DNA from 3 places in the Streptomyces chengbuensis genome. Region 3 is predicted to be linked to each of the others. Evidence: riboswitches for the same ligand, from Rfam matches in the RefSeq annotation. Region 3 holds a riboswitch; each other region holds the start of a gene.

Region 1 (9,180 bases), 6.2 Mb from region 3:
CCCAGGCGGCCGCCGAGTCCACGTCGCCGGCGCCGACATCCAGATGCAGCCGGTTCTTGACGGTCTTGCCCTCGGGAACCCGCTGGAAGGCGACGCGCACGAAGCCGGGCGGGTCGACGTACGCCCAGTCGGCGCTGCGTTCGACGGCCTCGCCGCCGAGCAGCTCGGCCCAGAACCGTGCGAGGGCCGACGGCTCCGCGCAGTCGAAAACGATCTCCTCAACCCGTGCTCGCATGGCGCTCAGCGTACGGCCCGGGCCCGAAGTCCGCCGCGAACGCCTCCGCGTCCCAGGACCCGTCGAGCGCGGGCGCCAGCCAGCGCGGCGCCGCGTCCCGGAACGCCTCGGGAGCCAGTGAGCCGGAGCCCTCGGGGACCGCCCCGAGCAGTGCCGCTCCGGCCGATTCCGGCAGATCGGCCACGTTGCAGCGGGCGGCGAGGTCGGGCGTCGCGGGCCAGCTGCCCACCACCACTCCCAGCGGCTCCAGGGAACGGGCGCGCAGGGCTTCCGTGGTGAGCGCGGTCGCGTTGAGCGTCCCGAGCCCGGCCGGGGCCACGACCAGCACCGGCGCGTCCAGCAGTCGAGCGACGTCCGCGAGCGTGCCACCCTTCCCGTCGAACCGGACGAGCAGCCCGCCCGCGCCCTCGACCAGAACCAGGTCGTGCTCCCCCGCCAGCTTCGCGGCCGCGTCGGCGACCTCGTGCGGCCCGACCGGCGCCAGGCCGGCCCGGCGGGCCGCCGTGGCCGGGGCGAGCGGCTCGGGGAACCGGGCGAGTTCGAACCCCGCGACCCCCGGGCCGCCGAGGCGAGCCGCCTCCTGGGCGTCACCCGGCTCGCCCCGCGAGAGGCCCGTCTGAGCCGGCTTCAGCACCGCGACCGACCGGCCCTGCGCGGCGGCCGTCGCGGCGACGGCCGCGGTGACGACGGTCTTCCCGATCTCGGTACCGGTGCCGCTGACGACGATGACGCCCATGGTGCTCCTTGCTGGTGATGGACGTACGGGTGAGGCAGGCCCCCCCGCACGTCCCCGGTTCAGCCCGCCGCGGCGGCGGCGCGGACCGCCCGCGTGATCAGCGCGAGATCCGCGTCGCTCGTGACGTACGGCGGCATGGTGTAGATCAGATCGCGGAAGGGACGCAGCCACACGCCCTCACGGACGGCGGCCCCGGTCGCCGCAGCCATGTCCACGGGCCGGTCGAGCTGGACGACGCCGATCCCGCCCAGGACGCGGACGTCCAGGACGCCGTCGATGCCGGCCGCTTCCGCCAGCCCGGCGCGGAGCCCGGTCTCCAGACGCTTGACCTCCCGCTCCCAGTCCTGGGAGAGCAGCAGGTCGATCGACGCGCACGCGACCGCCGCCGCGAGCGGATTGCCCATGAAGGTCGGCCCGTGGGCCAGCACGGGCACCTCGCCACGCGAGATGCCGTCGGCCACCCTTCCCGTGCACAGCGTCGCCGCCATGGACAGATAACCGCCGGTCAGCGCCTTGCCCAGACACATGACATCGGGTGAGACACCCGCGTGCTCCGTCGCGAAGAGCCTGCCCGTGCGCCCGAACCCGGTGGCGATCTCGTCGAGGACCAGCAGCACGTCGTGCTCGTCGCAGGCCTCCCGCAGCACCCGCAGATAGGCGGGGGAGTGGAACCGCATCCCGCCCGCGCCCTGCACCACCGGTTCCACGATCACCGCGGCCAGTTCGTCGGCGTGCCGCGCGACGAGCTCGCGCAGATGTTCGGCATACGCGGGGTCGAAGGGTGCGTCGTGGCCGGCCGGGGGTGCGTCCGCGAAGACCTGCCGCTGGAGGACCCCGGACCACAACTCGTGCATCCCGCCCTCGGGATCGCACACCGACATGGGCTGCCAGGTGTCGCCGTGGTAGCCGCCGCGCCAGGTCAGCAGCCGGCGTTTGTCCGGGCGTCCCGTCGAACGCCAGTACTGGAGGCACATCTTGACCGCGACCTCGACGGACACCGAGCCCGAGTCGCAGAGGAAGACGTGCCGCAGGGGTTCCGGAGTGATCTCGACGAGCCGGGTGGCGAGCCGGACGGCCGGCTCGTGGGTGAGCCCGCCGAACATGACGTGGCTCATCCGTTCGAGCTGGCCGCGCGCGGCCTCGTTCAGCACGGGGTGGTTGTAGCCGTGCACCGCCGACCACCACGACGACATGCCGTCGACCAGTTCGGTCTGCCCGTGGGCCGGTTCGGCGAGCCGGAGCCGTACCCCGGACGCGGACTCCACGACCAGCGGGTCCGTACGGCCCGGCATGGGGCCGTACGGGTGCCAGACGTGGGCCCGGTCCAGGGCCACCAGCCCGCGTGCGGCGGAGCTACGCATTGGGGGCGAGGTCGGTTCCCGCGCCGCGCCGGCGGACGGCCACCAGGTCGGGGCGAGCCCCGGAGGCGCCGGCGGTCTCGGGCGCGGCCTCCTCGGCGGTGTCGCCGCACGGGGCGCAGCCCCCGCCGCCGTGCGAACCGCAGCCGCCCGCGGCGGCGCCCGCCCGGTGCGCCGGCAGGGTCGTGGTGTCCGAGCCCTCGACCTCGAAGCCCGCGTCCGTGATCATCTCCAGGTCCGCCTTGCCGGCCTGCCCCTCACTGGTGAGGTAGTCGCCGAGGAAGATCGAGTTGACGAGATGCAGCGCCAGCGGCTGCAGCGTGCGCAGATGGACCTCGCGGCCGCCCGCGAGACGCACCTCCACGTCCGGGCACACGAACCGGACCATCGCGAGGATCCGCAGCGCCCGCTGGGGCGTCAGGTTCCACTCCTTGGCGAGGGGCGTGCCCTCGAACGGGATGAGGAAGTTCACCGGTACCGAGTCGGGGTCCAGCTCCCGCAGCGCGAACACCACGTCGACCAGGTCCTCGTCGCTCTCGCCCATGCCCGCGATCAGTCCCGAGCAGGCCGACAGCCCGGCGGCATGCGCCTTCTGGACCGTGTCCACGCGGTCCGCGTACGTGTGCGTGGTCGTGATGTCCCCGTACGTCCCCTCGGACGTGTTGAGGTTGTGGTTGTACGCGTCGGCGCCGGCGTCGCGCAGCCGCTCCGCCTGGCCCTCGGAGAGCAGCCCCAGGCACGCACAGACCTCGACGCCCTCGTTCTGCTCCTTGATGGCCGCGATGGTCTTCGAGACACGGTCGACGTCGCGGTCCGTCGGACCGCGGCCGCTGGCGACCAGGCAGACCCGCTTCGCGCCGCCGGCGACCCCGGCGGCCGCCGCCTCGGACGCCTCGTCCGGCTTCAGCCAGGTGTACTTGAGGATCTCCGCCTTGGAACCGAGCCGCTGGGAACAGTACGAACAGTCCTCCGGACACAACCCGGACTTGAGGTTGACGAGATAGTTGAGTTTCACCCGCCGCCCGAACCACTGACGGCGCACCTTTCCGGCCGCGGCCACCACATCGAGCAGATCGTCGTCGGAGGTCGCCAGTACGGCGAGCGCTTCTTCGCGGGTCGGCAGCTCACGCCGCAGGCCCTTGTCCACCAGCGTGTTCAGGAGGTCCATGGCGCAGATCCTTGCTTACCGGAAGCCCCCCGGCCAAGGAGGAACTCCACAACAGCCCCCGATTGAGGTGTGTGTATGGCCACACTCTGACCTCTGGCGTCCCCCGCTAGGGTCTGTTCGCTGCCTACAAAAGGACCGGACCATGCCCCCAGTGCCTCAGGATCCTTTCGACTGGACGGACGAAGCGGCGCGCCGACGTGCGGAGGCGGGCCTCGTCCGTGCGCTCCGCCCGCGGCCCGCGGCGTCGGACCTGCTCGACCTGGCGAGCAACGACTACCTCGGCCTCACCCGCAGGGCCGAGGTCACCGAGGCGGCCGCCTCGGCCGCCCGGCGGTGGGGAGCGGGGGCGACCGGCTCCCGGCTGGTGACCGGCAGCACCGAGCTGCACGCGGAACTGGAGCGCGAACTGGCGGAGTTCTGCGGGTTCGAGGCCGCGCTGGTGTTCTCCTCCGGGTACGCGGCGAACCTCGCGGTGCTCACGGCCCTCAGCGCGCACGGGTCCCTCATCGTCTCGGACGCCGGCAACCACGCCTCGATCGTCGACGGCTGCCGGCTCGCGCGCGCGGAGACCGCCGTCGTGGCGCACGCCGATCCGGAGGCCGTGGCCAAGACGCTCGACGCCCACCCCGGCCGGAGAGCCCTGCTCGTGTCCGACTCGGTCTTCTCGGTGGACGGCGACGCCGCGCCGCTGGGCGCCTTCGCAGGAGTGTGCCGTGGGCACGGGGCCGCCCTGGTGGTGGACGACGCACACGGTTTCGGCGTCCTCGGCGAGGGCGGCAGGGGAGCCCTGCAGGCGGCGGGCCTCGACGGGGCTCCGGGTGTCGTCGCCACCCTCACCCTCTCCAAGTCCCTCGGCAGCCAGGGCGGGGCGGTCCTCGGCCCGGCGCGGGTGATCGAGCATCTCGTCAACGCCGCCCGTACGTTCATCTTCGACACCGGACTCGCCCCGGCCGCGGTGGGCGCCGCCCTCGCGAGCCTGCGGCTGCTGCGCCGCGAGCCGGGCCTCGCGGACCGGGCCCGGACCGTGGCGGGCACGCTGCACGGGAGGTTGACGGCGGCGGGGCTGACCGCTGCCCGGCCGGACGCGGCCGTCGTCTCCGTGCAGGCGCCGTCGCCGGAGTCGGCGGTGCGCTGGGCGGCGGACTGCCGGGCCGCCGGGCTGGCCGTGGGCTGCTTCCGGCCGCCGTCCGTGCCGGACGGGATCTCACGGATCAGGCTCACGGCGCGCGCCGACCTCACCGATCAGCAGATCGGGACGGCGGTCGCCACCATCCTCGCAACGGCGCCTGCGGCCTGAAGAGGGCGGCGGGGCGCCGTCGGTCCGCGACGGCGCGCCCGAGGCTCCGACCGACCGGGTCACCGCGGTGGCGCGCCCAGGCCGCTGACGAAGCCGGTCCAGGCGGCCGGTGAGAACACGAGGAGCGGCAGCCCGGGGTTCTTCGAGTCGCGCACGGCCAGGGCGCCGTCGGGGCACCGTGCGGTCTCCACGCAGTTGTTCATTCCGACACTGCGGCTGCTGCGTTGCCAGGACGTGCCCGGCAGCGGGCGTACACGTGCGTCGTGAGCAGACATTGGGGGGTGCCTTTTCTACGCGCCGTCACGGATCCCTGCGACGAGATCCAACGAGTCCGTCGGTGAGAGCGCATGCGCCTGCATGGTGCGGAAGGCGGCGCCGTACGTCTCGAGGTCTTCCTTCCGTTCGAGGTAGAGACTACTCGTCAAGTGGTCGAGAACAACCACGTCTAGATCGGAAGTGTTCGGAAAGGAGAAGATAACGAAAGATCCGGTCAGTCCCACGTAACCACCCGTGGCGAAGGGCAGTATCTGCAGCCGCACATGCGGGAGTTGGGCCATCTCCAGCACCCGGCGCAACTGTCCCCGCATCACCTCCCGGCCGCCGACCTGGCGCCGGAGGACCGCTTCGTCCAGCACGGCACTGAAGGTCAGAGGGCGTTCCGCCCGCAGTACGCGCTGACGCGCGATGCGCACTTCGACCAGCGAGTCCACCGTCGCCGTGGGGACACCCTCCAGGGCGGAACGGGTCACCGCCCGCGCGTAGTCGGGCGTCTGCAGCAGCCCGGGCACCACCGAGGTCTCCAGCGTGCGCGCCGTGCTCGCCTGGGACTCCAGACTGATGAAATCCCGGTACTGCGGCGGAATCACCCCCCGGTACGCGTGCCACCAGCCCTTTCCCCCGCCGTCCGCCGTACCGGCCAGCGTGCCCAGCAGTTCGCGCAGCCGCTGGTCGGCCACCCCGTAGGCGTCCAGCAGCCGGGCGACATCGGCTGGTTTCACACCGCTCGTTCCGGTCTCTATACGGCTCACTTTCGACTGGTTCCAGCCCACCAGGAGAGCCGCCTCCCGGCTCGTGAGACCGACGCCCAGCCGCAGACCGCGCAACTCCTCCCCGAGCTTGCGCCGGCGTACCGCGGGACCCTGCCGCATGCCGTGTCTCCTCCTGTCTCCGCGGCCCGCCTCATCGGCCGCCGGGCGGCACCGGTGACCGGCAGGCGGACACCGGCGGGCGCAGCGCCAAGCGCCAAGTGTGCGCCCAAATACGTTCTCGCGTAGCAGAGTTCACCGCTTTGAGGGACAGATATATGCATATCCTGGTGGATCCCCTGCCATGGAGCCGGCGACGGTGGCAGTCTGGCGCGAAGCGCAGTCCGAGGCTGTTCCGGCACCCGCATCCGCTGCGTGCCGCGCTCCGGCAGCCCCGGTGGGAAAGGGACAGCTCGCCATGGCAGACCATCAGGAAGCCTCCGTCACACTGCCGAGCGATCCCGCCTCGGTATCCACCGCGCGCAGATACGTCTCCGAGGTCCTCGGCGAATGGGGACTGCCGGGGGAGACCGAGACCGCCGACACCGTCCGTCTCATCGTCTCCGAACTCGCCACCAACGCCGTCCAGCACACCTTCGGGCTGTCGCCGACCTTCACGGTCGACGTACGCCTCGAGCGTGACGAGCGCCTGTGCATCGGTGTCACGGACAGCCATCCGCGCCGCCCCCAGCGCCTGCCCGCGGCCGTGCAGCAGGACAACGGCCGCGGCATGGTGATCATCCGCTGGCTCGTCGCGGAGTGCGGCGGCAAGCTGCACGTCGACCCCACCCCCGAGGGCGGCAAGACCGTGTGGATCGCGATGCCCTGGAGCGCGGCCGAGGTGGAGCGTCCCGAGTGAGCGCCCGGACCGGCGCCGCCCCGAGCGTCCGGGCGGGCCGCGCGCGGCCTCACTGCCGCGGGGCGGGACTCCCGCACCCCCGGCAACCGGCGGCCGCATCGAGCGGCGCCCGGGGAGCGGCGTCGGCCGAGGCTCGGGCGAACCCCGACCTCAGGGCGCGCAACGATCCCGCCGCCGGCCCCCACTCCTCACCACGGTGCGCCACCGAGATGGTGCTGCGGAACGCCGCCGGTTCCAGCCGTCGCACGCCGAGCGGGGACTCGGCCGTCGCCGCTGCCGTCTCCGGCACGGCCGCGACTCCCATCCCCGCACTCACCAGGGCGTACCAGGGGGACCGGCACACCACGGCCGGGGTCGCCCAGGCTCGTGCCGGAGCGCTCTCCACGCCCTTCCGCGGCGGGTGCGCAGGAGCACTGCTGATCAGCGGCCGGCCCGCCGGCTCCGACAGCGGAAGCCCGGTCCGGTTCCCGTCCGTGGCGCTGCCGGTCGACCGGCTCGGACGCACGCTGCGGCGGCCGCGCACCAGGCGCGCCGTGGAGGGAGTGAGCGGCGGGGCCCTCGCCTCCCTGCGGCTGACGCCCGTGACCGCTCCGCTGCTCCGGTGACGTCCCGACGGCCGGCGGGCGACACCGGAGCCCGGTGCGCCCGGCCGGCGCACCGGGCGGACGGCGCTGTTCGCCGGACACGGCCTCTAGCGCACGCGCCCGTAACGGACGCTCTTGGACCAGATCTTGGTCAGCTTCACGACGGAACCGGTCTTCGGCGAGTGCCAGATCTTCCCGGCCCCGGCGTAGATGCCGACGTGGTACACGTGTCCCCGCGAATGGAAGAACACCAGGTCACCGCGCTGCCGCTGGGAGGAGGAGATATGGCGGGTGCGGTTGTACTGCTGCTGGGCCGTGCGCGGCAGTTTCTTGCCCGCCTTCTTGTAGGCGTAGAGCGTGAGCCCGGAGCAGTCGAAGCGGCTCGGACCGGTGGCTCCGTACCTGTACGGCGCTCCCTTCTTCGAAGCGGCGACCTTCAGAGCCTTCGTCGCGTACGCCGAGGCCGCCTGGGCCTCCGTCGCACCGCCCGGCACGATCAGTGAGCCGCCGACGGCGGCGATCGTGAGTGCCGAGACGGCACCCGTCCGGGACAGCAGGGACGGGAGATGTGTCTGCGCAGTCATGCGCAACCCTTCGTCAGCCGCCTGTGAAGGATGACCTGTCGGGTTCGGACTGGCGAAGATGCCCGGCCGCTCACGCGGCTTCACCCCAAGGACCTGCCACCGTCCGGCGGCCGGCCCGCACTGCTGGGTCCTCCACTCCTGCCGAAGCCCTCATGTCGACCAGGCATCCGGTGCGGCGGCAGGACTCGGCGTCCGCCCGGACCGCCCCGCCGCGGTGGCGGGGGCTTGTCGTCCCAGGGATCTTGACCCACGAACTGCCGGATTTCCGAGTCGAAACGACGATTTGTGAGGCTCCTCACCACTGATCTGTTCGAGTGGACAGAGCCGTTCGGGGGACATGGCGTCGGCGGGCGACGAGCCCCGTACCTGCGACGAAGCCGGCCATTGGGCCAATTGGGCGATGCCGTTGCGCAACTTGCACGGGACGAAAGTCGAAGCCCGTGCTGGTCCGGATGGGCGACACCCACTCGTACGCTTCGCGGGCGCGTCGGACGTCCCACGAGACCCGTTTTCCGGTGGGTCGTCAACTCGGCTCCTCCGGCGGCACGGTGATTCGGGATGCCCTGCGCTCCCCGTCCAACACCCGCAGGGCGCGCGCCAATGTGGCCGTGTGCAGCTCGCTCTCACCGCGCATGTGCATGACCGTCAGGGCGTCCCGGAGGGCCGTGGCCCGGGCGACCAGGGCCTGTGCGGCGCGCAGGGCGCCATACGTGTGTGCCCCGCGTGCCGGGTTGATCCTTCCCAGTTGGTCGACCACTTCGAGATAGCGGTCGATGAACTCGCTCTCGGCGCACGTCAGTGCGGGCAGGGGCGGTAGTTCCGGCGGCAGCACCGACGGCTCACCCGAGGCCGGCGGAAGTCAGCGACGCCTTCCGGTTCTTGACGAGGTGATCGATCAGTCCGTACTCCAGGGCGCCCGCGGCGTCGAACACGGTGGCGCGGTCGAGGTCGGCGGCGATGCGCTCCACGCTCTGGCCGGAATGGCGCACGAGCATGGCGGCGAGTTGCTCCCGCAGCCGCAGCAATTCCTGTGCCTGGACATCCAGATCGGTGGGCTGCCCCTGAACCGGCTCAGGCAGGGAGGGCTGCTGCACGACGACGCGCGCACCGGGCAGGGCCATGCGCTTGCCCGGGGCGCCGGCGGCGAGGAGCACGGCGGCGGTCGACGCGGCCTGTCCCAGACAGGTGGTGACGATGTCGCAGGTCACCGTCTGCATGGTGTCGTAGACGGCGGACATGGCGCTGATCGAGCCGCCGGGCGAGTTGATGCAGAGCGAGATGTCCTGGTCCGGCGCGGCGTACTCCAGGTAGAGGAGCTGTGCGATGACGTCGTT
Region 2 (10,430 bases), 4.0 Mb from region 3:
GGGGCGCTGCCGGTGGGTGCCGGGGCGGCCGCGGCCCGGTGGGGGTCACACGGCCCGGAGGTACGCCGTCCCCGCGACGATGCCGAGGAGCCTCAGCCGGGAGCCGTCGGCGAGGCGCTTGGCGAGGGCCTCGGCGATGCCGGGGCGGGTGTCGTCGCCGTGTCCGTCGAGGACGACGACCGCGCCGTCGGCGGCCAGTTGCTCCGTGAGGTCGAGGTCCGCGAGCACGCCCTCCACGGACGGGTCGCCGGCCAGGACGACCACGCCGTAGCGCCGGTCGGAGACCTCGGCGCGCACACCGGCGTCGGCGGACGCGCCCCGGAGCACTCGGGCCTGTGTGCCCGAACGGCTGCCGCACAGGGCCAGGTTGGCCCGCACGACGTCCTCCCGGACCGGGACGGGTGCGGTGCCCGTCGGCACGAGGGCGCCGGCCAGCGGGTCGACGACCGTCAGCCGAGGCTCGACACCCGCGCGGTGCAGCATGCGCAGCAGGGCGGCCGCGAACAGCCCGTGCTGGGTGCCGATCTCCAGCACCTCGTCGTTCGGCGGGGCCAGCAGCGGCACGGACGCCAGCTTCCCGCAGATGTCCGAGGTCGAGCCCGCGAGCCGGCCGACGCCCAGGGCCTCCAGGGCCACCACGGTGCGGTACGCCACCGTCAGATCGCGGCGCGCGTGCTCGCCGGACGCGCCCGTCACCGTGGTCACCTCCCGCACCAGCGAGTCCAGTTGGGTCGCGGTGGGCATCCGGTGGGCGTCCCGTCCGGCGTGGTCGAGCAGCAGCCCGAGCCCGTAGCTCTGCCGGCGCAGGTCGGCCACTTCGTGGTGGAGGGCGTCGAGGTCGGCCTGGAGGGCCGTGGTGGCACGCTCCAGCCGCTGTTCCACGAGGGAGAAGGCCGGACGCAGCATCCGCTTCGCCAGCCGGTTGCTCAGGAGGGAGGGCATGGCCGGGAGGTTACGCCGGGATTTCCGCTCAAGGGGCCACCGACGGGGGCCATTCGGGTGAAGTCTTGGTGTCCTTCCGTTGACGCGCCCGTACAGAGGGTAGCGGTGCGGGCTGCCGCCCGTCCGTCGAGCGCAGGCGGCCACGCCGCACCCCGTGAACGACGCCCGTGAACGACGCCCGTGTACGACGCCCGTGTACGACGGGGCCGGGCCTCACGCCCCGTAGACCACCGTGACCTTGTCGAACCCGAGCGAGCGAAGCAGCCCTTCCAGCATCCGCGTCGTGTTCCGCTCCGCCTGCGCCGTCAGACGGCTCTTCTCGGCGGCGGTGGCGATGTGCCGCACCGCGAGCTGCTGGACCGCCTGTTCGCTGTTGGGGTTGTCGGAGAAGAGGTCGCCGAGCCGGTCGAGCAGCCCGCGCTGCTTCGATACGGCGTAGGACCGGTCGGGGTCCAGCGCGGGCCGGTCGAGGACGGCGTGCGGGAGCCGGATCGTCGCCGCCGTGCGCGCCTCGTTCACGGTGACGTCCTTCTCGCCGAGCGCCCCCATGTCGACGTACGCGTCCACGGTGCCCGCCCCGACGTACAGCACCCTGGTGCCGCGCAGCGCGTCCGGCAGGTACCTGGTGTCCTTCTCCAGGTCGACCACGACCTGGAAGTTCCCCGTGGCCGCCTGGTAGCGGCTCATGTCCTGGATCGACTCCAGCACGGCCGGCCCGGAGCGGTCGCGCGTCTCCTCGCCGAACAGGCCGCCGAGCCCCGGCAGGCCGCGCAGTTGTGTGCCCACCACCAGCAGCGCGAGCACCAGCAGGACACCGACCGACACCTTGACCCACCACGACACAGCCCTGAGCGCACCCATAGCCCGGCCCTCCCTCGCCCTACGGATGCCCCGGTCCGCGCGGATCAGACCTGCCCGTACGGAACCGTGCGCCGTACCGCACCCCGACCGCCTCCCGAATCGTTGACCGAATCAGTGGCGGCGAAGTAGTGGCCTGCGCCACGCCGACTGCCTACCATCGATCACCGCAAGGTCTTTGTGCACCGCGTCACAAACGCTCCGCGTCACGATCACCACCGCACGCCAGGAGGCCCCTTTGCACCGCCGCCGTCGCACCGCGCTCGCCCTCTCCGCCGCGCTCGTCGCGGCGGCGCCCCTGCTCGCCGCCTGCGGGAACGAGGCACACCCCGGCGCCGCGGCCGTCGTGGGCGGCGACCGGATCGAGGTGTCCGCGCTCCAGGCGGAGGTGAAGGACGTACGGGCGGCCCAGGAGGCGTCGCCCGAGGCCGCACAGCTGATCAAGAACACGGGGCAGCTGAACCGGGCCAAGCTGCACGGGATGATCTTCGACCGGATCCTGGAGCACGCCGCCGAGAAGCACGGCGTCACCGTCTCCCGCAAGGAGGTCCAGGACGCCAGGGTCGCCGCGGCCCAGCAGTCCGGCGGTGAGGAGCAGCTCGCCGCGATGCTCCTCCAGCAGCGCGGGGTCGCTCCCGACCAGATCGAGCAGGCCGTGCGCGAGGAGGTCCTGCTGACCGGGCTGGCCCGTGCGCTCGGTGCCGACCTCGGCACTCCGGAGGGCCAGCAGAAGGTCGGCGCCGCGCTGACGGCCGCGTCCAAGGAACTCGACATCGACGTGAACCCGCGCTACGGCCGGTGGGACGACACGAAGATCCAGCTCGGAGACTACAAGGCCCCGTGGATCACCCAGGTCACCAAGCAGCCGGAGGCGGTCCAGGCCGGGGCGTAGGGCGTGTTGCGGAAGTCCCTCCCGCCCTGCGGGCGGACGGAGCCGCTCGCGCAACCCGCCCCCGGCGACAGGGGCCGGGCGCCGGCGACGGGCGCGGGCGCGCGGCCCCGGAGTGCGCGGCCCCACGGTCATGGACGTCCTCGTCGCGTGGTCGCGTCCGTCGCGTCGGTCGCGGTGACGCGGGCCGGCGGGAGTGGCCGCGCCGGACCGTGAGGCCCCGGCGGGGACGGCCCCGCCGGACCGTCGGGCCCGGCCCCGGCGCCCCACCGCCCCGACGTAAGGTCGAGGGGTGAACGCTGAAGCGCCCGTCGAGCCCGGCCGTGTCGTCCTGCTCACCGCCAGCCATCGTGTCGCGCCGGGACTGCTGTCCTGGCCCGCGTGGCAGACCCTGCACACCGCCGACCGCGTGCTGTGCGCGGACGCGGAGCACCCGCAGCTGCCGTACCTGAGGGAGGCCGGTGTCGCCGTGGAGATCGCGGCGCCCACCGCCCAGGAGCTCGTGGACCGTTGTGCGGGAGGCAGGACCGTCGTGGTCCTCACGACCGGCGAGGGCGACCGGGCCCTCACCGACGGCCTGGCCCGCATGGCCGGCTCCGGCCGGGTGCGGATGCCCGACCTGGAGCTGCTGCCCGGCTCGTACGACCTCCCGGGCGCGCGGCTCCTCGACCTCGTCCAGGTCATGGACCGGATCCGCCGCGAGTGCCCGTGGTCCTCGCAGCAGACCCACAAGGGCCTCGCCAAGTACGGCATCGAGGAGGCGTACGAGCTCGTCGAGGCCATCGAGGACGGCGACCGCGACGAACTGCGCGAGGAACTCGGCGACGTACTCCTCCAGGTCGTCTTCCACGCGCGCATCGCGCAGGAGGCGAGCGGGGAGGAGGGCGACGAGCCGTTCTCGATCGACGACGTCGCCGGGACCATCGTCGACAAGCTCGTCCACCGCCACCCGCACGTCTTCGGGGACGCCCGCGCCGAGACCCCCGAGGACGTGAAGGAGCACTGGCTGCGCACCAAGGCGATCGAGAAGCAGCGGGATTCGGTGACCGACGGCGTCCCGCTCGGCCAGCCGGGCCTCGCGCTCGCCGCGAAACTGGCGGGCCGGGTGCGGACGGCCGGGCTGGACGTGGAGCTGCCGACGGAGGAGGACGGCGACCGCGCCGTCGGGTACGAACTGCTCGCCATGGCCGTGCGCGCCGAAGCCGAGGGGCACGACCCGGAAGCCGCCCTCCGCGCCGCCGCCCGCGCCTACCGCGACGCGATCCGCGCGGCGGAGGCCACGGCCCGGGACTGACGGGAGCGCCCGGCCGGGAACGGCTTCGCTTCAGCCCTGCCGTCCGCGCCGCCGGTCCACGGCGGCCTTGATCCGGTCGAGGTCGTCCGCCGTCCACCCACCGGGGGCGGCACCGGGAACACGTACCGCTCCTCCCGGCCGTCCTGGTCTTCCCGCCGGTCTTCGGCTGCGGCACTCATCAGTGCTCCCATGCGGCACGGAGTCCGGCGTGTACGGTCAGCCTACCCAGGGGGTATCCGGAGAGGTCCGCCGAACCGGTGACCGGCCCCGCGCGGGTTAACGTCGACCCATGCACGACCAGCCGTCCCGCGTCCCCGACGCCCCCGAGCTCTTCACCTGGGAGTTCGCCACCGACCCGTACCCGGCCTACGCCTGGCTCCGCGAGCACGCGCCCGTGCACCGGACCCGGCTGCCCAGCGGGGTGGAGGCATGGCTGGTGACCCGGTACGCGGACGCCCGGCAGGCCCTCGCGGACCAGCGGCTGAGCAAGAACCCGGCGCACCACGACGAGCCCGCGCACGCGAAGGGGAAGACGGGGATCCCGGGGGAGCGCAAGGCGGAGCTGATGACGCATCTGCTGAACATCGACCCGCCCGACCACACCCGGCTGCGGAGGCTCGTGTCGAAGGCGTTCACCCCCCGCCGGGTGGCCGAATTCGCACCGCGGGTCCAGGAGCTGACGGACGGACTCATCGACGGCTTCGCACAGCGGGGAAGTGCGGACCTCATCCACGAGTTCGCCTTCCCCCTCCCCATCCACGCCATCTGCGACATGCTCGGCGTCCCGCGCGAGGACCAGGACGACTTCCGGGACTGGGCGGGGATGATGATCCGTCACGGCGGGGGCCCGCGCGGCGGTGTCGCCCGGTCCGTGAAGAAGATGCGCGGCTATCTCGCCGACCTGATCCACCGCAAGCGCGAAGCCCCCGGCGACGACCTCATCTCGGGACTCATCAAGGCGTCCGACCACGGGGAGCACCTCACCGAGAACGAGGCCGCGGCGATGGCCTTCATCCTTCTCTTCGCCGGGTTCGAGACCACGGTGAACCTCATCGGGAACGGCATGTACGCGCTGCTGCGCAATCCGGGGCAGCGGCGGCGGCTCCAGGAATCGCTGGCCGCCGGTGAGACCGGCCTGCTCGCCACCGGTGTCGAGGAACTGCTCCGCTACGACGGACCGGTCGAACTCGCCACCTGGCGGTACGCGACCGAGCCGCTGACGCTCGGCGGCCGGGACATCGCCGCCGGGGACCCCGTCCTCGTCGTGCTCGCCGCCGCGGACCGCGACCCGGAGCGGTTCGCGGAGCCCGACACCCTCGATCTCGCCCGGCGCGACAACCAGCACCTCGGGTACGGACACGGCATCCACTACTGCCTGGGGGCGCCGCTCGCGCGGCTGGAGGGGCAGACGGCCCTCGCGACCGTCCTCAGCCGGCTGCCCGACTTGCGGCTTGCGGTCGATCCGTCGGAATTGCGGTGGCGTGGGGGGCTCATCATGCGCGGATTGCGCACTCTGCCCGTTGAATTCACCCCTCGTTGAATCTGACGGTCAGTCAAGACTGTGACTTTTACGTGATCTCCGCTGCATCGACTTGTGACTGAGGTTGGAGTGCGGCTACGTTCACCCCGACTCCGGGTCATCGAGGTTTCAACCGCCACGACAACCTGAGGAGTTTTCTGTAGTCACACGGAAGGCACACCGCATGCTGTCCGGGAACGGCCGACACCGCCGACCTCGTCAGGCCCCCGCTCTCATCGTCGCGGCAGGGGTGACCGGATCGGCCATCGCCATCCCGCTGCTCGGCGCGGGGTCCGCCTCCGCCGCCGACACCGCCACCTGGAACCGCGTCGCCGACTGCGAGAGCGGCGGCGACTGGAGCGCCAACCTCGGCAACGGTTACTACGGCGGTCTGCAGATGTCCCAGGAGACCTGGGAGGCGTACGGCGGCACCGCCTACGCGCCGCGCCCCGACCTCGCCGACCGCTCCCAGCAGATCTCCGTCGCCGAGATGGTGCTCGCCGCCCAGGGTGCCGCCGCCTGGCAGAGCTGCGCCGCCATCACGGGTCTGGCCGCCGGTGACTCCGAGCCCGCCGGTACCCCGTCCGTCGATCCGCTGGGCGACCTCGTGAAGGACCCGTCGTTCGGCGACGGGGCCGACGTCTCGCCCGAGCCGGACGCCGGGAGCTCCTCGCCCGCCGGGGCCGAGCCGGCCGGTGGCGGGTCCCCGTCCGAGCCGTCCGGATCGCCGTCGGAGTCGTCCGAGCCCTCGGAGGCGGCCGGCTCCGCCGGAGGCTCCGGCGGGAACGCCGGGGCGTCCGGCGCCGCCGCCGCGGAGTCGGGCTCCGGCAAGCACCGGGGCAACCCCGCCACCGAAGGGGATGAGCCGGGCAATTCGGGCGATGAGCGTGAATCAGGTCGTCATGCCTCACGGGGTGACGGATCGGCACGAGACGGCGCCACCACGGGAGATGAGTACGTCGTCCGCACCGGCGACAACCTCTCGTCGATCGCCGAAGCGAACCAGGTGCCCGGCGGCTGGCCCGCCCTCTACGAGGCGAACCGGGAGGTCGTCGGCTCCGACGAGGACCTCATCCTGCCTGGCCAGAGCCTCGATCTGGCCCTGGGGAAGGGGCAGTTGAAGGAGTAGTTCGGGTGCTTATGTCCGGTTCTGCGTGAGTGAGACAAGCGTCTCTTCCGGTCAACCGGCGCCGCTCGGCGGTCAACTCCGGCCATCACGGCTCTCACCTGCGAAAACGGACATGTTGCCCCATCAGATTTGGGCGATTTCTCCCCGATGTTCGTCTTTGAACATCGGGGAGACGTGTGTCTACGGTCTGAACCGCTCGCAACGCGGGCCCCGTCGACCGCACGCCGAATCCTGCCGGCGGCCGTCGGGAACAGTCGTCGCGCAAGCGCCGAAGGCAGGAGCGGGGGACCCAAGGTAAGTGCCGGACAGACCCGATGAGGGCTGCCCGGCTAGGGGTGGAGCCGTGCGTTCGCGCACGGCCGGGCACCACATCGGCCCGAACCCGACAGCTCACCTCGCAGGCGTCGGTGAGGAGAACTTCGATGCTGCTTTCCGGCAAGGGCAAGCACCGTCGCCCGACGGTCTTCCAGCGGTCCACCCGTGTCGCCACGCTCGCCGGTGTCACCGGCGTCGCCATCGCCGCCCCGCTGATGGCCTCGGGCACCGCGTCCGCCGCCACCGCCTCCGAGTGGGACGCCGTCGCCCAGTGCGAGTCCGGCGGCAACTGGTCGATCAACACCGGCAACGGCTACTACGGCGGGCTGCAGTTCTCGGCCTCGACCTGGGCCGCCTACGGGGGCACCGCGTTCGCCGCCACCGCCGACCGGGCCAGCAAGTCGCAGCAGATCCAGGTCGCCGAGAAGGTCCTGGCGGGCCAGGGCAAGGGTGCCTGGCCGAACTGCGGCACGGGCCTGTCGAACGCCGCGTACGACGGCGCCGCCCCGGCCGCCCCGAAGGCCGCCGAGCCGAAGGCCAAGCCGGCGGCCCCGAAGCGGGCCGAAGCCCCGACCAGCCGCTCCGAGCGCGCGGCCGCCCCGGTCAAGAAGGGCGACGGCGAGTACACGGTCAAGGCCGGCGACACCCTCAGCAGGATCGCCGAGGCCGAGAAGGTCAAGGGCGGCTGGAAGAAGCTGTTCGAGCTCAACAAGGACGTCGTCGACGACGCGAACGTCATCCACCCCGGCCAGAAGCTCCACCTGAGCTGACGCTCGGCCCCGGGGACCCCGCGGTCCCCGGGGGTGGCCGTCGCCCGGTGGTCCCGGCGGACCACCGGGCGGCGCACCCCCCTCCCCGGCCCCCGGCCCGGTGCGGCATCCCCCTGCTCCCCGCGGTCCCGCGGGTACGGAGAGGTCCCCGGCTCGGGGGTTTTGTCCGTCCGGTCCGCTTTTTCGTCCCACGGGGCGGGCATCTGCCGGACGACGCCCCCCAGGCGGTTAGGCTCTTGCCGCAAGGCCAAAGGGACCCTGCACCGACACGGCTCCGCTTGTGTCACCTCACGCGTCACATCCCAGAAGGAGATGCTCGTGCCGTCCATCGACGTCGTCGTAGCCCGGGAAATCCTGGACTCCCGAGGCAACCCCACGGTCGAGGTCGAGGTCGGCCTCGACGACGGCAGCACCGGCCGTGCTGCCGTTCCGTCCGGTGCGTCCACCGGCGCCTTCGAGGCCCTCGAGCTCCGCGACGGTGACCCGAACCGCTACCTGGGCAAGGGTGTGGAGAAGGCCGTCCTCGCCGTCATCGAGCAGATCGGCCCCGAGCTCGTCGGCTACGACGCGACCGAGCAGCGCCTGATCGACCAGGCGATGTTCGACCTCGACGCCACCCCGGACAAGTCCTCCCTCGGCGCCAACGCGATCCTCGGCGTCTCCCTCGCCGTCGCGCACGCCGCCTCCGAGGCGTCCGACCTGCCGCTGTTCCGCTACCTCGGCGGTCCGAACGCGCACCTGCTGCCCGTTCCGATGATGAACATCCTGAACGGCGGCTCGCACGCCGACTCCAACGTGGACATCCAGGAGTTCATGATCGCGCCCATCGGCGCCGAGTCCTTCTCCGAGGCCCTGCGCTGGGGCACCGAGGTGTACCACACCCTGAAGAAGGTGCTGAAGGAGAAGGGGCTCTCCACCGGCCTCGGCGACGAGGGCGGCTTCGCGCCGAACCTGGGCTCCAACCGCGAGGCCCTCGACCTCATCCTCGAGGCGATCAAGAAGGCCGGCTACACGCCCGGCAAGGACATCGCGCTCGCGCTCGACGTCGCCGCCTCCGAGTTCTACAAGGACGGCGCCTACGAGTTCGAGGGCAAGGCCCGCTCGGCCGCCGAGATGACCGAGTACTACGAGGAGCTCGTCTCCGCCTACCCGCTGGTCTCCATCGAGGACCCGCTGTTCGAGGACGATTGGGACGGCTGGAAGACGATCACCGACAAGCTCGGCGCCAAGGTCCAGCTGGTCGGCGACGACCTGTTCGTGACCAACCCCGAGCGTCTCGCCCGCGGCATCGACGAGGCCGCCGCCAACGCCCTCCTGGTCAAGGTCAACCAGATCGGTTCGCTGACCGAGACCCTCGACGCCGTCGAGCTGGCCCAGCGCAACGGCTTCAAGTGCATGATGTCCCACCGGTCCGGCGAGACCGAGGACGTCACCATCGCCGACTTGGCCGTCGCCACCAACTGCGGCCAGATCAAGACCGGTGCCCCGGCCCGTTCCGAGCGCGTCGCCAAGTACAACCAGCTCCTGCGCATCGAGGAGATCCTCGACGACGCCGCGGTGTACGCCGGCCGCAGCGCGTTCCCGCGCTTCAAGGGCTGAGTCCGGACGACTCCGCCGGGCACCGGCTCCGGCGGGGTCGCGGGTTGCGTACGTCCCCGCACACGGTCCCGTACCGTGTGCGGGGACGTACGCACGTGAAGGGGAGGCGCACTGATGGCCCGGGACCGGTTCTCCACCGCGACCAGGCTGCGGCTGCTCGGTGAGCAGACCGCCGCCCGCGTCTACCGTTCGCAGACCCGCCGCCAGGCCCGCCGCTCCCGGCTCACCGGCCGGGCCGCCTTCCTCGCCCTCGTCGTATGCTCGATGATCGTCGCGCTCGCCTATCCGATGCGGGCGTACGTGTCGCAGCAGAACGAGATCGCCGAGCAGCAGCGGCTCGCCGCCGCGGCCCGGGAACGGGTGGAGCGGCTGCGCGACGAGAAGGCCCGCCTCCAGGACGACGCGTACGTCATGCGGCTGGCCCGTGAGCACCTGCACATGGTCCTGCCCGGCGAGACCGGGTACATCGTGGTCGACCCGCGGGCGGCCCGGAAGCCCCGTGCCGAGGACGCCGGTGTCGGCCGTCCCTGGTACTCGAACGTCTGGGACGGCGTGGACCGCGCCGACGCGCGACGCTAGCCAAGACACGGAACCGACGAAGAGACATACACATCCCATGGACACGCCACCGCCTACCACCGCGCCCACCCCGCCCACCGCGGAGGACATCGCCGCGTTCGAGGAGCAGCTCGGCCGCCCGCCGCGCGGTCTGCGGGCCATCGCCCACCGCTGCCCCTGCGGCCGGCCCGACGTGGTCGAGACGGCACCGCGGCTGGAGGACGGCACGCCCTTCCCGACGCTGTACTACCTGACCTGTCCGCGTGCGGCCTCGGCCATCGGCACGCTGGAGGCGAACGGCGTCATGAAGGAGATGACCGAGCGCCTGCAGGGCGATCCCGAGCTGGCGGCGGCGTACCGCGCGGCGCACGAGGACTACATCCGGCGCCGGGACGAGATCGAGGAACTGAAGAACTTCCCGAGCGCCGGCGGCATGCCGGACCGGGTGAAGTGCCTGCACGTCCTGGTCGCCCACTCGCTCGCGGCCGGCCCCGGGGTGAACCCCCTGGGCGACGAGGCCATCGCGATGCTCCCGGAGTGGTGGGCGAAGGGCCCGT
Region 3 (10,430 bases):
TCCACGGGTCGTTCGCAGATCACCGCCGCCTTCTCGAACGGCCACCACCAGCCGGCGTGCTCCGCCACCCGGGTCAGGCCGGCGAGCCGGTCGCTGCGGCCGTCGAAGGCGGCGAGCCAGGCGGCGTCGTGCTGGCCCAGCACCGCGTCCAGCAGGACCATCCGGACCGCCTTCCGTTCGGCGTCCGCGGCCTCGGAGTCGTCCCCTGCCAGGACGGCGGCCTCTTCGGCCAGGGCGTCGGCCACCCCCGTCCGTATCCGCTCGGCGAGCGCGCGCGTGGTGTCCCAGAGCAGCGCGCCGCTCCTCCCCCACAACTCCGTCCAGCCCGCGGGGCCGAGGGCGTCGTGCACCCGGCGGCGCTCCTCGGCCCAGGGCACGGTCCTCACCTCGTCGCGCACGGAACGGCCGGCGTCCGTCAGCGACCGCACCGCCGTCACGGCGGCTCTGGGCGAGTCCACCCACACGTAGCGCTCGGGCTCGGCGAGCCCGGCCGTGCGGTAGGCGAGCGCGATCCCCTCCTCCGCGGCGGCCCGGTCGGCCGGCCCCGTCGCCGCCGCCACTGCCCGCCACTTGTCCATGTACTGCATCCGAAGTCCCGCCCCCTGATGTCCTGTTCCCGCCACTGCGTCACGCGTCCCGCCGGTCCTTCGCGGCTGCCGGCCCCTGCCCGGCACTCAGTCCGCCACGATCCGCACCGCGCCCGGGATGTACTCCCGCTGGCGCACCACGCGGTACCAGCCCTTGGGCAGGGGTATCGGCGCGTGCTCCTCGTGCACCACCCGGCCGCCCTCGGGGACATGGAGGAGCATGGGCCCGGACGGGCCCGCGTCGCGGAAGAGCCGTCCCGGGCCCGTCACGGCGTGGGCGTGACCGGTGACCTCGCCGAGCGCCAGGACCAGCCGACCGCGGCCGTCCCTCGGCTCCCCCTGCGCGTCCTCGGCACGGGCGGGGACGGCGTCCTCCGCGACGGGCACGATCAGCACATCTCCCTGCCGGTACATGGCTCTCCCCTCGACCGTCGGCGCCTGGTGCGCCGGGCTGTGATCGAAGCTAGAGGCAGGGTCTGACAATGACGCGACGTCACCCGCCCGGCCCGGTCCGGCACGGGGCCGCACCCGGACCGGAGGGAACCGGCGGCGGGGCCTCGCGCGCGTGGGCCGGACCGCGGAACCGGCGCCGACGCCCGGACGGCGACGGCATGGGACGGCCGCCCCCGCGAATCCGGTTCGGGCGTCACGCGCGGCCGGACGGCCGGACCCCAGCCGCAACTGCGACTGCGACTGCGACTGCGTGAGACGGCCGGGCCGCGTCCGGTTCGGGCGTGACGCGCGGGAACCACGCAAGCGCTCCCGACGGACCGGCACCGGACGTCCCGGCAGGGCGGCCCGCGCCCCTGTGGCCCCGGGACCCGGCGGTGGTTCGCACGCCCCCGCCCGTCCCCATGCTCCCCGCGGACCCGGAGTGCGCACGGCACCCCATGCTCCCCACGGCCCGGGGGCGTTCGCACGGTCGTCTCCCAGCCGCCCGGCGGCCGTCGGACGTTGTGGACGCCCCGCGGGGGGCCCTGTCAGTGGCGCTTGGTAGAACTGCTCGCACATCAGCCGATCATCGCCGTCCGCTGTCTGGAGCATCGTCATGACCATTGGGGTCCATCTGCAGGAGCTGCACGGCCTGCCCGCGTTCGACTTCCCGGGCGCCGACGCGAAGGCCGGCGAGCTGCCGGACCCCGCGTCCGTCGCCTGGCGGATCGGTGTGGACGCGTACGACAGCGAGGAGGCGTGGGAGGACGCCTTCGCGCGCTTCGCCGCCGCCGTGGACACCACGAAGGTCCGGGCCCTGATCGTGGGCGCCTGGAGCGACGTGTACGACAGCGGCCCCGACGAGGTGTTCTCGGCGCTGCTCGCCGCACGCGACCGGCTGCCGGAGCTGCGGGCGCTGTTCGTCGGCGACATCACGTTCGAGGAGTGCGAGATCTCCTGGATCAACCAGGGCGATGTCACCCCGCTGCTCGACGCCTTCCCGGAGCTGGAGGAGTTCGGGGTGCGCGGCGGCATGGGCCTGGTGTTCGGCGCTGCCCGGCACGAGCGTCTGCGGACCCTCGTGATCGAGAGCGGCGGCCTGCCGGCCGGGGTGGTCCGCGGCGTGGCCGCCTGCGAGCTGCCCTCCCTGGAGCACCTGGACCTCTGGCTCGGTACCTCCGGCTACGGCGGGGACGCCGAGCTCGGCGACCTCGGGCCGTTCCTCGCGGGCACCCGCCTTCCCGGACTCCGGTGTCTCGCTCTGCGCAACAGCGAGATCCAGGACGAGATCGCCTCGGCCCTCGCGGCGGCGCCGGTCGTCGCCCGGCTGGAGATCCTGGACCTGTCGATGGGCACCCTGGGCGACCAGGGGGCGGCGGCGCTGCTCGAGGGACAGCCCCTCACCCACCTCAGCAAGCTCGACCTGCACCACCACTTCCTCAGCGAGCCGATGGCCGAGCGGATACGCCGTGCGCTGGAGCCCTCCGGGGTGAGTGTCGACCTCGACGGCGTGCAGGAGCCCTGGGACGACGACGAGGACAACGGCCGGTTCACCGCGGTGGCGGAGTGAGACCGGGGGCGTCACGGCGCTTCGCCGTCGTCGGCGTCCCGGGGAACCGCCGGGTCGCCTTCTTCCAGCGGGCACTGCGCACGGCGGGGCTGCCCGAGGCGCGCGTGGTGCCGTGGCTGGACGTCCTGCGGGGCCGGGCCGGTTTCGAGGCCGGGGAGACCGTGCGGATCGACTCCCCCGGTGAGGACCCGGAGGTGGACCGGCTGCTGCGCGGTGTCGGCGACCCGGCCGCGGTCGAGGGCACCGGCCGCTGGTACGCGCGCTTCACGGACGCCGTGCGGGACGTGGCGGAGTCCGTGCGCGCCGCGGGGGGCACCCTGCTCGACGACCCGGACGAGCTCGCCGTGCTGTTCGACAAACGCCTGTGCCACGAGCGGCTCACGGCGTCCGGCGTGGCGGTGCCGCCGTCGCCCACGTCCGGCGCCGCGGCACCCGCCGTGCGCGGCTGGGACGACGTCCGTGCCGTGCTCGCCGAACCGGGGTACCGCCGGGCGTTCGTGAAGCTCGCCCACGGTTCATCGGCATCCGGGGTCCTGGCGGTGGAGTTCGCCGGCGGCGGCCGCATCCGGGCGACGACGTCGGTGGAACGGACGCCGGACGGACGACTGTTCAACTCGCTCAGGCTGCGCCGCTACACGTCCGAGCAGGAGATCGCCGCCATCGTGGACGCCCTCGCGCCCGACGGTCTGCACATCGAGCGCTGGCTGCCCAAGGCCGTCCAGCACGGAAGGGCCGCCGACCTGCGGGTCGTGGTGGTCGCGGGACGGGCCACGCACGCCGTCGTGCGGACCAGCCGTTCCCCGCTGACCAATCTCCATCTGGGCGGTCTGCGGGGCGACCTGGCCGAGGCCAGGGCCGCCGTGCGGGCTGCCGGCCGCAGCTGGCGCGACGACGTGCTGGGACTGTGCGAGCGCACGGCCCGCAGCTTCCCCGGGACCCTGTGCGTCGGTGTCGACCTGCTGCCGGCCACGGGCTGGCGCCGGTTCGCCGTCGGCGAGGTCAACGCGTTCGGCGACCTCCTGCCGGGGCTCACGGGACTGCCGGGCAGCGGCAGCGAGGGCCTCGACACCTATGCGGCGCAGGTCGCCGCCGTACATCCGCACCATGAGGAACCACCATGCACTCAGCCTCTCCCGGCCGGACCGGTCCGGCCGGCATGACGCAGCCCGCCCGTACGGCGGCCGCGACCGGCACGACGGACCCGGCCGGATCCCCGGGCGTCGTCCCGGCAGCGCCCTCGCCGGACATGCGGTCGGTCGTCGGCACGGACGACCTGCTGCTCGTCACCCTCGACACGCTGCGCTTCGACGTCGCGGAGGAACTCGCGGCCGCCGGCCGCATCCCGAACCTCGCGCGTCATCTGCCGGGTGGCCGCTGGGAGCGGCGGCACGCCCCGGGCAGCTTCACCTGGGCCTCGCACCAGGCGATCTTCGCGGGCTTCCTCCCGACGCCCGCCGCGCCCGGCCCCCATCCCCGGCTGTTCGCCGCGCGGTTCGCCGGCAGTGAGACGACCGCCGACGGCACGTTCGTGTACGACACGCCCGACCTGGTCTCCGGGCTCGCCGGCGCCGGTTACCGGACGGTGTGCATCGGCGGTGTCGGCTTCTTCAACCGGCAGGGACCGCTCGGCACCGTGCTGCCGGGGATGTTCCAGGAGAGCCACTGGGAGCCCGAGTTCGGCGTGGCCTCCCCGACCTCCTTCGAGGCTCAGGTCGCCAGGGCCGAGGAGGTCGTCGCGGCACTCCCCGCGGACCGGCGCCTGTTCCTCTTCGTCAACGTCTCGGCCCTGCACCAGCCCAACTGGTTCCATCTGCCGGGCGCGACGCGGGAGGCCGGGGACTCCCGCGAGACCCACGCGGCCGCGCTGGAGTACGTCGACCGGCACATCGGCCGGCTCTTCGCCGCGGCGGCCCGCCGCAGGCGGTGCTTCGCGATCGTCTGCTCCGACCACGGCACGGCGTACGGCGACGACGGGTACACCGGCCACCGGCTCGGCCACGAGGTCGTGTGGACGGTGCCGTACGCGCAGTTCCTCCTGCCCGGGCCGGATGCCCCGGAGGGCGCCCGGTGAGCGGCGCGGCGCACGGGATCCGCCCGTACCGGAGCTACGTCTACGCCTACCCGCACAAGACGTCGTACCGTCCGCTGCCGGACCGGCCCCGGTTGCGCGACCTGTGGGCCGGGGAGGGGAAGGACGCGCTCTCCCTGTACCTCCACATCCCCTTCTGCGAGGTCCGCTGCGGCTTCTGCAATCTGTTCACCCGGATCGGCGCCCCCGACGAGCTGACGACGCGGTACCTCGACGCGCTGGAGCGGCAGGCCGTGGCCGTCCGGGAGGCACTGGGCGACGCGGACCCGGTCCGGTTCGCGGCCGCCGCGTTCGGCGGTGGCACCCCGACCTTCCTCACCGCCGGGGAGTTGGAGCGGCTCTGCGACATCGCCGAGAAGCGGATGGGCGCCGCACTGCGCGCCGTACCGCTGTCGGTGGAGACGTCCCCGGCCACGGCGACCGCCGACCGCCTCGCCGTGCTCGCCGAGCGCGGCACGACCCGGCTGAGCATCGGCGTCCAGAGCTTCGTGGACGAGGAGGCGAGGGCCGCCGTCCGCCCGCAGCGGCGCGCCGACGTCGAGGCCGCGCTCGGCCGCATCCGGGACACCGGCGTCCCGGTCCTCAACATCGACCTGATCTACGGCATCGACGGCCAGACGGAGGCGACCTGGCGGCGCTCCCTCGACGCGGCGCTCGCCTGGCACCCGGAGGAGCTGTATCTGTACCCGCTCTACGTGCGGCCGCTGACCGGACTCGGCCGGCACGCCGGCACGGAGGCGGACACGGAGGCCGCCTGGGACGAGCAGCGGCTGCGGCTCTACCGGCTGGGCCGTGATCATCTGCTGGCGCACGGCTACGAGCAGGTCTCCATGCGGATGTTCCGCCGCACCGGCGCACAGGACCAAGCGCGGCGCGGCCCCGACGACCACGCCTGCCAGACCGACGGCATGATCGGCCTCGGCTGCGGGGCCCGTTCGTACACCTCGGGCCTGCACTACTCCTTCGACTACGCCGTGGACATGCGCCGGATACGCACGATCATCGACGACTACACGGAGACGGCCGACTTCACCCGGGCCGAGGTCGGGCGGCGGATCGACGACGGCGAGGCACGGCGCCGCCATCTGCTGCAGTCACTGCTGCAGGCACAGGGGATGGAGGTGGCCGGGTACCGGGACCGTTTCGGCAGCGCGCCCGCCGAGGACTTCCCCGGCGAACTGGCGGCCTTCGCCGCACGCGGCTGGCTGGAGGAGAGCGGCGGGCTGCTGCGGCTCACGCCGGAGGGGCTGGCGTACTCGGACGCGCTGGGTCCCGAGCTGTTCTCGCCCGCCGTGCGTGACGCGATGTCCGCGTACGAGCCGAAGTGAGGCGCCGATGGATCTGACCGTGCTGTACCGCGGGCCACTGGCGTCGTGCGACTACGACTGCCCCTACTGTCCGTTCGCCAAGCGGCGGGACAGCCGCGAGCAGTTGCGGGCCGACCGGACGGCGCTGGAGCGGTTCGCGGGCTGGGCGGCGGAGCGGCAGGGCGAGGACCGGCTGTCACTGCTGTTCACACCATGGGGCGAGGCGCTGGTGCGCTCCTGGTACCGGCGCACGCTGGCCGGGCTGTCCCGTTTGCCGCACATCGACAGGGTCGCCGTCCAGACCAATCTGAGCTGCCGCACGGACTGGCTGGACGACGCCGACCCGGGGACGCTGGCGCTGTGGTGCACGTACCACCCGGGGCAGACGCCGTACGACCGCTTCCTCGGCAAGTGCCGGGACCTGGTCGCGCGCGGCATCAGGTTCAGCGTCGGGATCGTCGGCTTCGAGGAGCATCTGGAGGCCGCACGCCGACTGCGGGCGGACCTCCCGGACCACGTCTATCTGTGGGTCAACGCGGCGGAGGGGCGTACCTACACCGACGAGGAGGCGGCCCGCTGGACCGCGCTCGACCCCCTCTTCCCGTACAGCCGGCATCCGCACCGTTCGGCCGGACTGCCCTGCCGTACGGGCGAGTCGGTCGTCTCGGTGGACGGCGACGGCACGGTGCGGCGCTGCCATTTCGTGCGTTCCGGGCTGGGCAACCTCTACGACGGCTCCTACCGTGCGGCGCTGGGACCGCGGGCCTGCCCGCTCGCGGTGTGCGACTGCCACATCGGCTATGTCCATCTGGAGTCGCTGCCGCTGTACGACGTGTTCGCGGGCGGGGTCCTGGAGCGGATCCCGGCGGGGTATCCCGGCCCGGTTCCCGGCGGCGGGAGCGCCCCGGACCGGGCGCGGCGCGTCGGACGCGGACCCGGCCCGGGGCACACCCGTCCGGCTCCCGCCCAGGGCCCGGGCTCCGCCCCGGACCCTGGCCCGGGCCCGTTGACGGATCCGGACCCGCCTTCGGCCCCCGGCTCGGCCCCGGAGGATTCCGGCCCGCGTCCACGTCCCGGTTCGCGCCCGGGCGATCAGAGCGGCAGCAGGTCCGGGCGCTTCGGCTCGACGTGATCGCCCGACGATTCGCCGCGGAGCCGCCGTCCGATCCACGGCACGAGATGCTCGCGGGCCCACTGGATGTTGTCGCGGCGGACTTCGAGGGTGCCGCGCGGCGGCAGCGGAGGCCACGGCTGGTCCGGGTCGGCCGGGACGTCCAGACGGAGCACCTGCGCTGCCCGCAGCGCCACGCGCGTGTGCCCTTCCGGTGACAGGTGCAGCCGGTCGCCGTCCCACGCCCGCCGGTCCTGCACCGACTTGAGCGACCAGAGGTCGAGGACGGGGCAGTCGTAGCGGTCGGCGATGGCACGGACGTGCGCCGTGTAGGTGGCGATCTTGCCCCGGAGATGGCGGAGCACGGGCACCCCGCGGGTGTCGAACCCGGTCGTCACCATCACCGTGCCCACCGAGGCGGTCAGGTCGGCGACCGCCCGCTCGAAGCGTTCGGCGACGTCGTCGGGATCGCTGCCGGGCCGGATGATGTCGTTCCCGCCGGCGCAGAACGTCACCAGATCGGGGGCGAGTTCCTTGGCGCGCGGGACCTGCTCCTCCACGATCTGGTCGAGCAGCCTGCCGCGTACGGCGAGATTGGCGTAGCGGAAGGTGTGTTCCGGTAGGCGGTCGTCCAGCAGGACCGCGAGACGGTCCGCCCAGCCGACGAACCGCCCGTCGGGTCCGGGGTCTCCGACGCCCTCGGTGAAGCTGTCACCGATCGCCGCGTACGACCCGAAGGAGTCCTTTGCTCGTGATCGCGAATCATCTGCCACGTCGAGTCATCATTCACCCCGCGAAGTGACCTACGCCACCGTAGGGAGGGGTTGACGACGCGTGATATAGACCACCAGGTCAGTTTTCGGCAAAGCGGGAATAGCCACCGGTCGCGTGCCGCGCCCCACTTCGCCCGGCCCGGGGTGGGGGCACACGAAGCCGTCCGCCGGCCCCCTGCGCGGGGCCGGCGGACGGAGGACGCTGCGCGAGGTACCGACGCAGCGTCAGATCGAGACCCCGTGCCGGCGCAGGTAGGCCAGCGGGTCGATGTCCGATCCGTAACCGGGGCTGGTGCGGATCTCGAAGTGCAGGTGCGGGCCGGTGGAGTTGCCGGTCGAGCCCGACAGGCCGATCTGCTGTCCGCCGGTGACGCCCTCCCCGGAGGAGACGGAGAGCTGGGAGAGGTGGGCGTACTGGGAGTACGTGCCGTCGTTGTGCTTGATGACGACCTCGTTGCCGTACGAACCGCTCCAGCCGGCCGAGACGACGGTGCCCGGGCCGACCGACTTCACGGACGTGCCGGTGGAGGCGATGAAGTCCACACCGGTGTGGTAACCGCTGGACCACATGGCACCCGCGGTCTTGTACGAGGTGCTGATCCCACCGACCACCGGGGCGAAGTAGCCCGAGGGGAGGTTCTTGACGGCGGTGTCGGCGGCCGGGGCCTGGACCGGGGCGGCCGCGGGGGCCGCGGCGCCGCGCTCGGCGGTGCGGGAGGCGCGCTCGGCGGAGGCTGCCGGCTTCTGGGCCTTGGCCTGCGCCTTGGCCTGCGCCTCGGCCTCGGACTTGACCGGGGCGTCGGCCTTGCGCTCGGGCTTCGACTGGGCCTTCGCCTGCGGCTTGACGTCGCCCGTGGCCTTCGGCTTGCCGTGGAGGCTGAGCTTCAGCCCCGGGTGGATCAGCGAGGGGTTCTCCCCGACGGCGGCGCGGTTGTCGGCCCAGAGCTTCTTCCAGCCGCCCGCGACGTGCTGCTCGGCCGCGATCTTCGACAGATGGTCACCCGCCACGACGGTGTAGGCCTTGGCGGCCTTGCCCGTCTGCGGCGCCTGGGGGACGAGGGCCTTGTGGGTGGTCGGGGCGGCGTGTCCGGCGGCAGGCACGGACTGCCCGGCGGCGTTCGCGCCGGCGGCACCGATGAACGGGATGGCGATGACGGCTCCGCCCGTACTGGCGGCGACGAATCCGCGCTTGAACGGGCTGGTCCTCGGACGGCGGTGCTTCCCCTTACCGGGCATGGCGCATTCCTCTCCGTCGCCTGCGAGGTGAGCTGTCGGGTTCGGGCTGGAGCTGCCCGGCCGTGTGTGCACACGGCTTCACCCCGAGCCGTCCTGGGTCACGGAACGGCGCAGTACCTGGGTCCCCCGCTCCTGCCACATGTGGGTGGGTGCGATATTCCGGACGGCGGCAGGATTAGGCGTTCCGACCGGATTGCGGTGACCGTAAGCGAGTCGGGTCGGGGCGAACAAGCCGTCATTTCCCCCCTGAATCGATCTGCCGGATATCAGCGCACATTTCCCGGTCACGCTCCGTGGACTACGGATCTTCGCATCCCACGCGGGCAAGGGAGTTGGACCTGCGCGCACTCCACGGAACGTCACGGATATGATTCAGCTCACGGGCGGTTGCCATCTCGTTTGCAACCGGGGCGCGCTATCCGAAAGCGACCAATTCGGACACATCGCCCATTATGGATGGAATGCAATTTCGGGTGCGACTGGCGCGGAAAAACGCCTTCCGCCCGTCCAGCAGGAATCCCATTCACGCGACGGGTCAATTGCCGGATTTCATCCCACCCGCTCACACCGCGCCGGACCGCTCCCGGCCGGCGCCCCCGCACCACGTGCCGTGACTCACACGCGACGGCAGCGCAGCGCCCTGGCGTCGAGGTCCCCGCGGAGACCGGTGTGGAGCCCGTGGTGGAGCGGCACGGCGCCGCGGTGGCGGCGGCCGTGTCCTGGCCGCGTACTCCGCCGCGGGTCGAGGCCGCGCAGCCGGAGCCGCGATGGGCGCTCGCCGTAACGCTGCGAGGGCAGCCAGGCCAGGGCGGCCGTCTCGTCGCCGCGGACGTACTGCACGGCGCTCAGCTGCGTCCCCCGGCGGACGCAGCCGGTACAGCTCGCCGTGCTGGACGAGCGGCCCGATCGTCTTGCGGAGCTCCACCGAGTCGCGCGCCCTCCGCCGGCTCCTCCTCGCTCCATGCGGGAAGATCGCCGCCGATGCCGAGCGTCCCGGCCGTCGCGCTGACGAAACGGTGCCCCAGCGCTCGACCACGTCCGCGTCGTCGCGGAGGCTGTGGCGCGGGCCGAGCGCGAGCCCGTGCAACCCGCCCTCGGAGTCGGGCCGCAGTTCCTCCCCGCCGTCGGCCCCGTGTGCCGTGACGAGACGCCACTCGGTGCCACGCGCTCGGGCGTGCGCACGGACAGCGCCGGCGTACGAAGCGGGGGCCGCTCCCGACCGGGTAATCCTCGTGCCCGTCCAGGGGCGACTCGAACGGTACGGCGCGAGGGGGTCGGCGGCCGGCCCTTCGGCGTCGGCCGGGCCGATGCGCTGCTCCCGGTGC

The links. Region 3 has a riboswitch for cyclic di-AMP ahead of QRN89_RS31210 (M23 family metallopeptidase). Riboswitches for the same ligand answer to the same signal wherever they lie in the genome.
Region 1: it holds a riboswitch for cyclic di-AMP, as region 3 does, so the genes downstream of both, QRN89_RS04475 (C40 family peptidase) here and QRN89_RS31210 (M23 family metallopeptidase) in region 3, are expected to answer to the same signal.
Region 2: it holds a riboswitch for cyclic di-AMP, as region 3 does, so the genes downstream of both, QRN89_RS14055 (transglycosylase family protein) here and QRN89_RS31210 (M23 family metallopeptidase) in region 3, are expected to answer to the same signal.

The regions. Positions count from the first base shown of each region.
Region 1 is NZ_CP129137.1:1,003,586-1,012,765, reverse strand. Features, by position in the region: gene QRN89_RS04525 (VOC family protein) at 1-235, opposite strand, end outside; gene bioD (dethiobiotin synthase) at 219-971, opposite strand; gene QRN89_RS04515 (adenosylmethionine--8-amino-7-oxononanoate transaminase) at 1,031-2,332, opposite strand; gene bioB (biotin synthase BioB) at 2,325-3,497, opposite strand; gene QRN89_RS04505 (8-amino-7-oxononanoate synthase) at 3,640-4,794, shown strand; gene QRN89_RS04500 (DUF397 domain-containing protein) at 4,854-5,069, opposite strand; gene QRN89_RS04495 (helix-turn-helix domain-containing protein) at 5,085-5,942, opposite strand; gene QRN89_RS04490 (ATP-binding protein) at 6,238-6,678, shown strand; gene QRN89_RS35780 (hypothetical protein) at 6,888-7,283, shown strand; gene QRN89_RS04475 (C40 family peptidase) at 7,370-7,846, opposite strand; cyclic di-AMP (ydaO/yuaA leader) riboswitch at 7,850-8,005, opposite strand; gene QRN89_RS04470 (hypothetical protein) at 8,370-8,678, opposite strand; gene QRN89_RS04465 (ATP-dependent Clp protease proteolytic subunit) at 8,686-9,180, opposite strand, start outside.
Region 2 is NZ_CP129137.1:3,187,810-3,198,239, reverse strand. Features, by position in the region: gene QRN89_RS14085 (class I SAM-dependent methyltransferase) at 46-942, opposite strand; gene QRN89_RS14080 (DUF4230 domain-containing protein) at 1,156-1,803, opposite strand; gene QRN89_RS14075 (SurA N-terminal domain-containing protein) at 2,039-2,692, shown strand; gene QRN89_RS14070 (nucleoside triphosphate pyrophosphohydrolase) at 2,982-3,983, shown strand; gene QRN89_RS14065 (cytochrome P450 family protein) at 4,273-5,523, shown strand; gene QRN89_RS14060 (transglycosylase family protein) at 5,687-6,631, shown strand; cyclic di-AMP (ydaO/yuaA leader) riboswitch at 6,888-7,050, shown strand; gene QRN89_RS14055 (transglycosylase family protein) at 7,054-7,716, shown strand; gene eno (phosphopyruvate hydratase) at 8,035-9,315, shown strand; gene QRN89_RS14045 (FtsB family cell division protein) at 9,430-9,894, shown strand; gene QRN89_RS14040 (DUF501 domain-containing protein) at 9,932-10,430, shown strand, end outside.
Region 3 is NZ_CP129137.1:7,159,710-7,170,139, reverse strand. Features, by position in the region: gene QRN89_RS31250 (DUF6745 domain-containing protein) at 1-587, opposite strand, end outside; gene QRN89_RS31245 (DUF8820 family protein) at 675-1,001, opposite strand; gene QRN89_RS31240 (STM4015 family protein) at 1,636-2,589, shown strand; gene QRN89_RS31235 (STM4014 family protein) at 2,586-3,749, shown strand; gene QRN89_RS31230 (STM4013/SEN3800 family hydrolase) at 3,836-4,660, shown strand; gene QRN89_RS31225 (STM4012 family radical SAM protein) at 4,657-6,006, shown strand; partial or broken gene QRN89_RS31220 (STM4011 family radical SAM protein) at 6,014-6,907, shown strand; gene QRN89_RS31215 (SGNH/GDSL hydrolase family protein) at 7,078-7,869, opposite strand; gene QRN89_RS31210 (M23 family metallopeptidase) at 8,095-9,105, opposite strand; cyclic di-AMP (ydaO/yuaA leader) riboswitch at 9,110-9,269, opposite strand; partial or broken gene QRN89_RS31205 (GH36 C-terminal domain-containing protein) at 9,721-10,145, opposite strand.